DNA from 2 places in the Stenotrophomonas sp. LM091 genome. Region 1 is predicted to be linked to the other one. Evidence: riboswitches for the same ligand, from Rfam matches in the RefSeq annotation. Region 1 holds a riboswitch; the other holds the start of a gene.
What was found. A riboswitch is a leader RNA that binds a small molecule or an ion and turns the genes downstream of it on or off. The one in region 1 is predicted to bind thiamine pyrophosphate.
Positions count from the first base shown of each region.

Region 1 (4,551 bases):
GCCAGCACCAGCGCCACCCACATTCCAAGCGGACTGCGCCGCACCACCCACAGCGCCAGGCCGAGCACGACGATGCCGAACGCGCCGAACAGCGCGCGGCTGGCGCCGGCCTCGTCCATCGCGGGGTAAAGCAGCACGCCCAGCAGCTGCACGGCCAACAACCAGGCCGAGGGATGCCGGCGCGCGATGGCCAGCCATTTGGTGCTGCGTGCTATCGCCATTGTGGTCCCCCACCCCTGCCTGGTCGCGCCGAGCTTAGCCGGAATCGTGCGCGCGCCGGATGATGGCCGGGACGGCGCGCCCGCCCCGGCCGATGCGTTACTCCTGCCGATACACCTCTGCGCCCAGATCGCGGAACTGTGCCGACTTCTCAGCCATGCCGACCTCCAGCGCCGTGCGCTCATCCAGGCCCTGCCCCGCTGCATAGTCACGCACGTCCTGGGTGATTTTCATCGAGCAGAAGTGCGGGCCGCACATCGAGCAGAAGTGGGCCAGCTTGTGCGCGTCCTTGGGCAGCGTTTCGTCGTGGAACTCCTTGGCCTTCTCCGGGTCCAGCCCGAGATGGAACTGGTCTTCCCAGCGGAATTCGAAGCGTGCCTTGCTCAGCGCGTTGTCACGCACCTGCGCGCCGGGATGGCCCTTGGCCAGGTCCGAGGCGTGCGCGGCGATGCGGTAGGCCATGATGCCGTCGCGCACGTCCTGGCGGTTGGGCAGCCCCAGGTGCTCTTTGGGCGTGACGTAACAGAGCATCGCCGTGCCGTACCAGCCGATCATGGCCGCGCCGATCGCACTGGTGATGTGGTCATAGCCCGGGGCGATATCGGTGGTCAGCGGGCCGAGTGTGTAGAACGGCGCCTCACCGCACTCACGCAGCTGCTTGTCCATGTTTTCCTTGATCAGCTGCATCGGCACGTGGCCGGGGCCTTCGATCATGGTCTGCACGTCGTGCTTCCAGGCGATCTTGGTCAACTCACCCAGTGTTTCCAGCTCACCGAACTGCGCCGCGTCGTTGGCGTCGGCGATGCACCCCGGGCGCAGGCCGTCGCCAAGCGAGAAGGTCACGTCGTAGGCCTTCATGATCTCGCAGATGTCTTCGAAGTGGGTGTACAGGAAGTTTTCCTTGTGGTGTGCCAGGCACCACTTGGCCATGATCGAGCCGCCACGCGAGACGATCCCGGTCACGCGCCCGGCGGTCAACGGCACATAGCGCAGCAGCACACCGGCATGGATGGTGAAGTAGTCCACGCCCTGCTCGGCCTGCTCGATCAGCGTGTCGCGGAAGATGTCCCAGGTGAGTTCCTCCGCGCGGCCATCGACCTTTTCCAGTGCCTGGTAGATCGGCACGGTACCGATCGCCACCGGCGAGTTGCGCAGGATCCATTCGCGGGTCTCGTGGATGTGCTTGCCGGTGGACAGGTCCATCACGGTGTCACCGCCCCAGCGGATCGCCCAGACCAGCTTTTCCACTTCCTCGGCGATGCCCGAGGAAACCGCGCTGTTGCCGATGTTGGCGTTGATCTTGGTGAGGAAGTTGCGGCCGATGATCATCGGTTCGCTTTCCGGATGGTTGATGTTGTTGGGCAGCACCGCACGGCCGCGGGCGATTTCATCGCGGACGAACTCCGGCGTGATGCGCGCCGGGATGGACGCGCCGAAGGCTTCGCCGGGATGCTGCCTGAGCAGCGCGGCATCGACGATGGCCTCGATGCGCTGGTTTTCGCGGATGGCGACGAATTCCATTTCCGGGGTGATGATGCCGCGCCGTGCGTAGTGCATCTGGGTGACGTTGGCACCGGACCGCGCGCGCCGTGGCTGCAGCCGCGACGGGAAGCGCACCGCATCCAGGCGCGCATCGGTTTCGCGGGAGCGGCCAAATGCCGAGCTCAGGCCATCGAGCACATCAGTATCGCCCCGCTCGGCCACCCAGCCGGCACGCAAGGGCGGCAGCCCCACGGAGAGGTCGATCCGCGCATTCGGATCGGTATACGGGCCAGACGTGTCATACACGGTGACCGGCGCGTTCTCTTCCCCACCAAACAGGGTCGGCGTGCGGGTCAGCACGATCTCGCGCATCGGCACCTGCAGGTCGCTGCGTGAACCCGGCACATGGATCTTGCGTGAGCCGGGAATCGGGCGCGTGACCGATTCGGACAATTGCTGGGCCTGCTGCTGCAGGGAGGAAAGCGCTGCGTTCATGACGTCGTCCTGGATCGGGTTCCGCCCGGGAATGGGCGGAACGGACGAAGCGGCGGCGCACGGCAGACGCAACACGGGCGGTCTTCGGGCGGGGCAGCCCTACGGCGCAGTGCATCAGCAATTGCGAAGCTTCCCTACGCCGGTATCAACCGGATCAGGTTCGAAGGGACTGTCTCAACCTTGGCCACTGGGCCGCGGTACCCCCGCTTCGGGGCGAATTAGAGCACAAAGCGAAGACCGTCAGCGCGCTGGGGCGGACCAACCAAGCTGCTTGGCCCTGGGTGTGAACAAGGCGCCGACATCTGATGCACTACGATGCTGCAGCGCGGTATGCGGTGCGATCAGGGGTAGCGTCCCGATCACGCGCGCATTGCGCATTGTTCGACGCCATTGACGTCCGTACTGACCGGCCTCGACCGGCTTGATCCGCCCCAGTCGTTGCCGCCGTGCCGCTGGAGATTGCAAGCCTCGGCTCGCCCCTACTGATCGGAGACACGCCTGCATGGTGTTCCGCATTTCCATCGCACTGGTCGCACTGCTGGTGCTGATCGCTGGCCTCGCGCCGGGCCCCTTCAACGAGGTCGTCCAGAGCGGCCTGTCCACCATCATCCGCAGTACCGGCTGGCTGTACCTGCTGGTGGTGTTCATCACCCTGTCGTTCCTGATGTACCTGGCCTTCGGCCGCTTCGGTTCGCTGCGCATCGGCGGCGAAGACGCCGAACCCGACTTCTCCAACGCGAGCTGGATGTCGATGCTGTTCGCGGCCGGCATGGGTATCGGCCTGGTGTTCTGGGGCGCGGCCGAGCCGATCTCGCATTTCGTGAAGCCACCGGAAGGGTTGGCCCCGCAAAGCATGGAGGCGGCGCGCGCATCGATGCGCTATGCGTTCTTCCATTGGGGCCTGCATCCCTGGGCGATCTACGCCCTGATCGGCCTGGCGATGGCGTGGTTCCAGTTCAACCGCAACGGCCGCGGGCTGATCAGTGATCTGCTGCAGCCGATCATCGGTGCGCACCACCGGGGCTGGATGGGCACTGTCGTCAACGTCGCTGCGGTGGTCGCCACGGCGATCGGTGTGGCAACGACGCTGGGCTTCGGCACGATCCAGATCGCCGCCGGTCTCGAGCGCGTGTTCGGCATCCAGGCCTCGGTGCCGGTGCAGCTGACCATCATCGCGGTGGCGTTCGTGCTGTACATGGCCTCCACCACCAGCGGCGTCAACCGTGGCATCAAGTGGCTCTCCAACTTCAACCTGGGTCTGGCGGCGGTACTGCTGGCGCTGGTGATGGTGCTGGGGCCCACCGGTTTCATCTTCGATACGTTCACTACCACGATCGGCTCCTACCTCAACTCGCTGGTCACCATGAGCCTGCGCATGTCGCCGTTCTCGGGCAGCACCTGGGTGGCGGACTGGACGATCTTCTACTGGGCCTGGTGGATCGCGTGGGCGCCGTTCGTGGGCTCGTTCATCGCCCGCGTCTCGCGTGGGCGCAGCATCCGCGAGTTCGTGCTGGGCGTGGTGATCGCACCGAGCGTGCTGGGCTTCCTGTGGTTCTCGGTATTCGGCGGCACCGCGCTGTGGTCGCAGATCTTCGGCCACGTGGACCTGGCGCAGGCGCTGGGCAATGGCTACGAGACGGTGCTGTTCACGATGTTCGACAGCCTGCCGATGCCGATGGTGTTGTCGGCGATCGCGCTGGTGCTGTTGATGATCTTCTTCGTGACCTCGGCTGATTCGGCGGTGCTGGTGCTGGCGACGATGTCGACCGAGGAATCCGGTGATCCGCCGCTGGCACGCCGGATGGTGTGGGGCGTGGCGATTGCGTTGATCGCGGGCGTGCTGCTGTTGGCCGGCGGCCTCAATGCGCTGCAGGGGATGATCACGATCGCGGCGCTGCCGTTTGCGTTGTTGATGTTGGCGGTGATGTGGTCGTTGTACCGGGTGCTGGACATGGAGCATGCGCTGCAGCGGCGCCGTGCGCAGCGTGCGCGGCGGTTGATGGATGAGTGGATCGAGCGGGAAATCGCGGCGCAGGAAGAAACGCGCGATGAGGCGGCTCGGGCGCCTTGAGCTGAACGCTTGAAGCATCCCGCCTTCCGGGCTATCGGTGGGCGGGGCGGGTGGGTTGCAGTGAGAGGAGCCACGCATGGCGTGGCTCTACCGCTTCGGCCATGTGCGCATTTGCCATGCGCACGCCCCCCCGAAGCCCCGAAGCGTCCTGCTCTACGCTCTGCTCTGCGCTAGTGCCGACCAACGGTCAGCACTACGGAGTGCGAGAAAATCAGTAACCCGCCGCCTGCCCATCCTTGCGGCTTTCCGACGCCCCGTAATACACCCCGGTCTCCGGATCACGC
Region 1 is NZ_CP017483.1:1,378,431-1,382,981, forward strand. It holds gene BIZ42_RS06090 (ion channel) at 1-221, opposite strand, end outside; gene thiC (phosphomethylpyrimidine synthase ThiC) at 319-2,196, opposite strand; TPP riboswitch at 2,310-2,411, opposite strand; gene BIZ42_RS06100 (BCCT family transporter) at 2,699-4,267, shown strand; gene ggt (gamma-glutamyltransferase) at 4,479-4,551, opposite strand, start outside.

Region 2 (4,551 bases), 1.1 Mb from region 1:
CCACGCCGGCCGCAGCAAAGGCGAGCGACAGCAAGCGCTGAGGGCAGGCATCTGCTTCCCCCTTGCCGGGCCCGGCTTGCTATCCTCGCCGCGCCCACTGTCTGGTGACAGCGCGCACTTTGCCCGTCATCGATCCGTCATTCCATGAGCAACAGCACCCACCGCGTCCAAGGCCTCAACAACGATGAGGTGGCCGCCGACTGGCCCGCCATCACCGAACGCGAGGTCAGCTGGCTGCGCGAGCGCTTCGCACCGCTGGCCGGCGCTGGCCGGTTGCTGTGGCACAGCCCGCGGCCGATGTCCGCCGCCGCCATCGTCGAGACCGACGGGGAGCGGGTGTTCGTCAAGCGCCACCATGGCAGCGTCCGCACGGCAGCCAGCCTGGCCGAGGAGCATCGCTTCATCCAGCATCTGGCCGATCACGGCGTGCCGGTGGTCGAGGTGTTGCGTGACCGCGATGGCGCCACGGCGGTGGAGCACGAGGGTTGGACCTACGAGCTGCATAGCGTGGGCCAGGGCCAGGATCTGTACCGCGACGCACCTTCCTGGACGCCGCTGACCGATACCGCGCAGGCGTGCCAAGCCGGGCGGATGCTGGCCAAGCTGCACAGCGCGTCGGCCCGCTATCACGCGCCCCAGCGCAGCACCCATCTGCTGGTCGCACGCGATGATCTGATCCGTGCCGCCGACCCCATCGCCGCCATCCAGGCCGATCTTCCGGGTCGTCCCGGGTTGGCTGCCTATCTCGCGCGGCAGGACTGGCAGGGTGATCTGCGGCGGGCCGTTGCGCCGTGGCACGCCGGCCTGGCCGCGCGCCTGCAGGCCGAGCCGCGCCTGTGGGCGCACAACGACTGGCATGTTTCCAATCTGCTCTGGCGCCAGCAAGGAGGTGCCACCGTGGTCGATACCGTGCTTGATCTGGGTCTTGCCTCACCGACCAGTGCCTTGTTCGACCTTGCGACCGCCATCGAACGCAACGCCATTGCCTGGCTGGCGCTGGAAAGCGGCGAGGCGGCCGTGCGCGTGGATATCGCGCTGGCGCTGCTGGCCGGCTACCGCGAGATCGTGCCGCTGTCGGCCGAGCGCGTGCATCTGCTGGCGGATCTGCTGCCCATCGTGCAGCTCGATTTCGCGCTGTCGGAAGTGGAGTACTTCCAGGGCGTGACGCACTCACCTGCCAATGCCGACGTGGCCTACCACACCTTCCTGCTGGGCCACGCTGACTGGTTCAGCAGCGCGGCCGGGCAGGGCCTGTTGAAGGCGCTGCACGCGGCCGCCTGAGGGGCGGGCTCGCAAATCCGTACCATTTGTAGTGAAATAGTCACAGAAGCGGGGGTGCCTGGCGAAACCAGGCTGAGAGAGTCCCTTGGAACCTGATTCGGTTTGCACCGGCGTAGGGAGCTTTGAGCAGCAGGCATACCGCCGTGATGGGTCGGTGCGCGTGCGCGCCTTCGCTTCGTCTCCTCCAGCTGATGACGAATCGAATGAACCGCTGCTTCCGCCCTACGTTGTTGTCCGCCGCCCTCTGCGCCGCGCTGCCCCTTCATGCCAATGAACTCGCCGAGGCGCCCGAGCGCTCGCCGACGGAACTGGCCGCCGTGCGCGTGCAGGCGCATCAGCCGGCAGCCACCGCCACGCAGACCGGCAGCTTCGGCGCCGGCGACTGGAAAAGCACGCCGGCCTCGGTGAACGTGCTCGATCGCGACCTGCTGGACAGCCGCCAGGTCCGGACGCTGTCCGAGCTGGCCAGCAATGATGCGTCGCTGGGCGACAGCTACGCGCCGGTTGGTTACTACCAGAACATCGCGATCCGCGGCTTCCCGCTGGATACCGGCACCGGCTATCGCTTCAACGGGCTGGCCATCACCGGTGAGCAGCGGCTGGCGCTGGAGAACATCCAGGCGGTGGAAATCCTCAAGGGCGAGGCCGGCCTCGCCGCCGGTGTGATGGCCCCGGGTGGCATCATCAACTACGTGGGCAAGCGCCCGGCCGAGGTCCGCACTGTCACCCTCGGCAGCGACTCGGAAGGCTCGCGCTACACCGCCGTGGATCTGGGCCACTGGCTCTCGCCCCGTTTCGGGGTCCGCTTCAATGCCGCCTGGGAAGACAGCGATTCCTACATCGATCATGCCGACGGTCGCCGCAACTTCTATTCGCTGGCCACCGACTGGCTGATCGGCGAGCGCGGCAAACTGGAGGTGGATGCCAACTACCAGACCAGCGCGCAGCGCTCGGCCTCGGGCTATCAGCTGCTGGGGGCCACCGAACTGCCGCGAGGCGTGGACCGCAAGCACCTGCTGGGCTATCAGGCTTGGCAGCGGCCGGTCGGCATCGACAGCACCAACCTGACCGCGCTGCATACCTTCGATTTCAGTCCGAACTGGCAGTCGCGCATGTCCGCCAGCTACAGCCGTTCGGTGATCGACGACAACGTCGCCTTCGCCTACGGCTGCTACTACGCTGCCGGCTGTGCGGATGGCAGTGTGCCGGGCAACTACTTTGCGCCCAACGGCGATTACGACATCTACGATTACCGCAGCCCGGACGACACCCGCCGCAACCTGGAATTCCGTGGCGAGCTGCGTGGCAGTTTCGCCACCGGCGAGATCCGGCACGAACTGAGTATTGGCGCGGATCGATTCGAGCGCACCGTGGACAAGCGCCGCAACGTCAACGAGTACGTCGGCACGGCCAACATCCATGATGCACAGGTGCCGCAGTTCGACCCGTCGCCGCTGATGCCGGGTCCGTCCGCGCGGCGCCTGGACAGTGCGCAGACGGCGGTGTTCGCGCTGGACCGGATGAGCTTCGGCGATTGGCAGTGGTTGGCCGGTGGCCGCTTCGTCCGGCTGGACGAGCGGGCCTACGACAAGCGTGGCAATCCCGAGCGGCAGAGCCGCCTGTCGCGGTTCCTGCCGCAGACCGCGCTGGTCTGGAAGGCGACCGATGAGGTCAATGCGTACGTCAGCTACGTGCGGGGCATCTCGCTTGGCCAGGAAGCGCCGTTCTGGACCTCCAACGACGGTGCGTTCCTGCCGTCCGTGCTGTCGCGCCAGACCGAAGTGGGCATCAAGTACGTGCCCAGCGATGCGCTGACGCTGGGTGCGGCACTGTTCCGCACCTCGCAGCCGTTCCAGTACGCCAGGCCGGACGACAGCGACGCGGGCTACACCTTCGTCGAAGAAGGGCAGCAGACCCATACCGGGCTGGAACTCACCGCACAGGGGCAGCTGACCGCGCGCCTGTCGCTGGCCGCCAGTGCGAGCGTCCTGCGGGCCCGCGCGCGCGATGCGGGCACGCCGGATTACGAGGGGCATCAGCTGATCAACGTGCCGAAGACGCGCGCGACCGTGCATGCGGAGTACCAGCTGCCGTTCGTGACCGGCCTGGGGCTGACCGGCGGCTGGCGCTATGCCTCCTCCAACGTGGCCACCGCCGACGGCCGCATCAGCGCACCGGCCTACAGCGTGTTCGACGCCGGGCTGCGCTTCAAACACCGCGTGGGTGAGCATCCGGTGACCTGGAACCTCTCGGTGGACAATCTGTTCAACCGCTTCTACTGGCGTGACACCGGCAGCAGCTCGGGCGACTACTACCTGTTCCCGGGCGCGCCGCGTCAGGCCCGGCTGTCGGTCACCTTCGCGCTATGAACCCGGCCATCCTGGAATGGTCGGCCGCCATCGTCAGCATGCTGGGCGTGTGGCTGATGACGCGACGGGTCCCCCTTGCCTGGCCGGTGGGGCTGATCTCGGTCGCGCTGTATGCACTGGTCTTTGTCGAAGCCAGGCTGTACTCGGACACGCTGCTGCAGATCGTGTTCGGTGGTTTCCTGGTCTACGGCTGGGTGCGCTGGCGTGGCCAGGTCGAGGACGATGGGCGGGTCGCGATCGTGCCGTTGGCGCGGGTCGCCGTGTGGCGTGATCTGGCCATCGGCGTGGTGTTCGGCCTCGCCCTCGGCGCGGCGATGCATGTCTACACCAACGCAGCGCTGCCGTGGCTGGATGCGATGCTGGCCGCGCTGAGCCTGGTCGCCCAGTGGTGGCAGGCGCGCCGGCACACGGCGGCGTGGTGGCTGTGGATCCTGGTCGATGTCGTCTACGTCGGGATGTACATGGTCAAGTCACTGCACGTGACCGCCGTGCTGTATCTGGTCTTTGTCGGGTTGGCGGTGATGGGGCTGCGCGCGTGGACGGCAGCGCGCAACGAGGCGGTGCTCCACAACGCAGAAGGGCGGCGCGGTTAAGTCCGCGCCGCCCTTCGTTGCTTCAGGTCTGCACTCGACCCGGCGCGGTCAGAACCGCGCCGTGGCACCCACGAAGAAGGTGCGTGCACCGCCGTCGTAGTTGTTGCCTTCCTCGATGGTGGAGACATCGCCGAGGTTGAGCACGCCGGCACGCACGGTCAGGTGCTCATTGACGTCGTAGCCCGTGACCAGATCCCAGGTGGTGTACGCCTTGGCGAAGGTGGCGCTGGTGGAGGACACCAGCTGCTCGCCGATGTGCTGCGCGCTCAGGTTCAGCGACCACGCATCGGACACCTGCCAGTCCAGCG
Region 2 is NZ_CP017483.1:323,747-328,297, reverse strand. It holds gene BIZ42_RS01415 (hypothetical protein) at 1-41, shown strand, start outside; gene BIZ42_RS01410 (phosphotransferase) at 145-1,281, shown strand; TPP riboswitch at 1,322-1,417, shown strand; gene BIZ42_RS01405 (TonB-dependent siderophore receptor) at 1,485-3,650, shown strand; gene pnuC (nicotinamide riboside transporter PnuC) at 3,647-4,243, shown strand; gene BIZ42_RS01395 (TonB-dependent receptor) at 4,292-4,551, opposite strand, start outside.
Region 2: it holds a riboswitch for thiamine pyrophosphate, as region 1 does, so the genes downstream of both, BIZ42_RS01405 (TonB-dependent siderophore receptor) here and thiC (phosphomethylpyrimidine synthase ThiC) in region 1, are expected to answer to the same signal.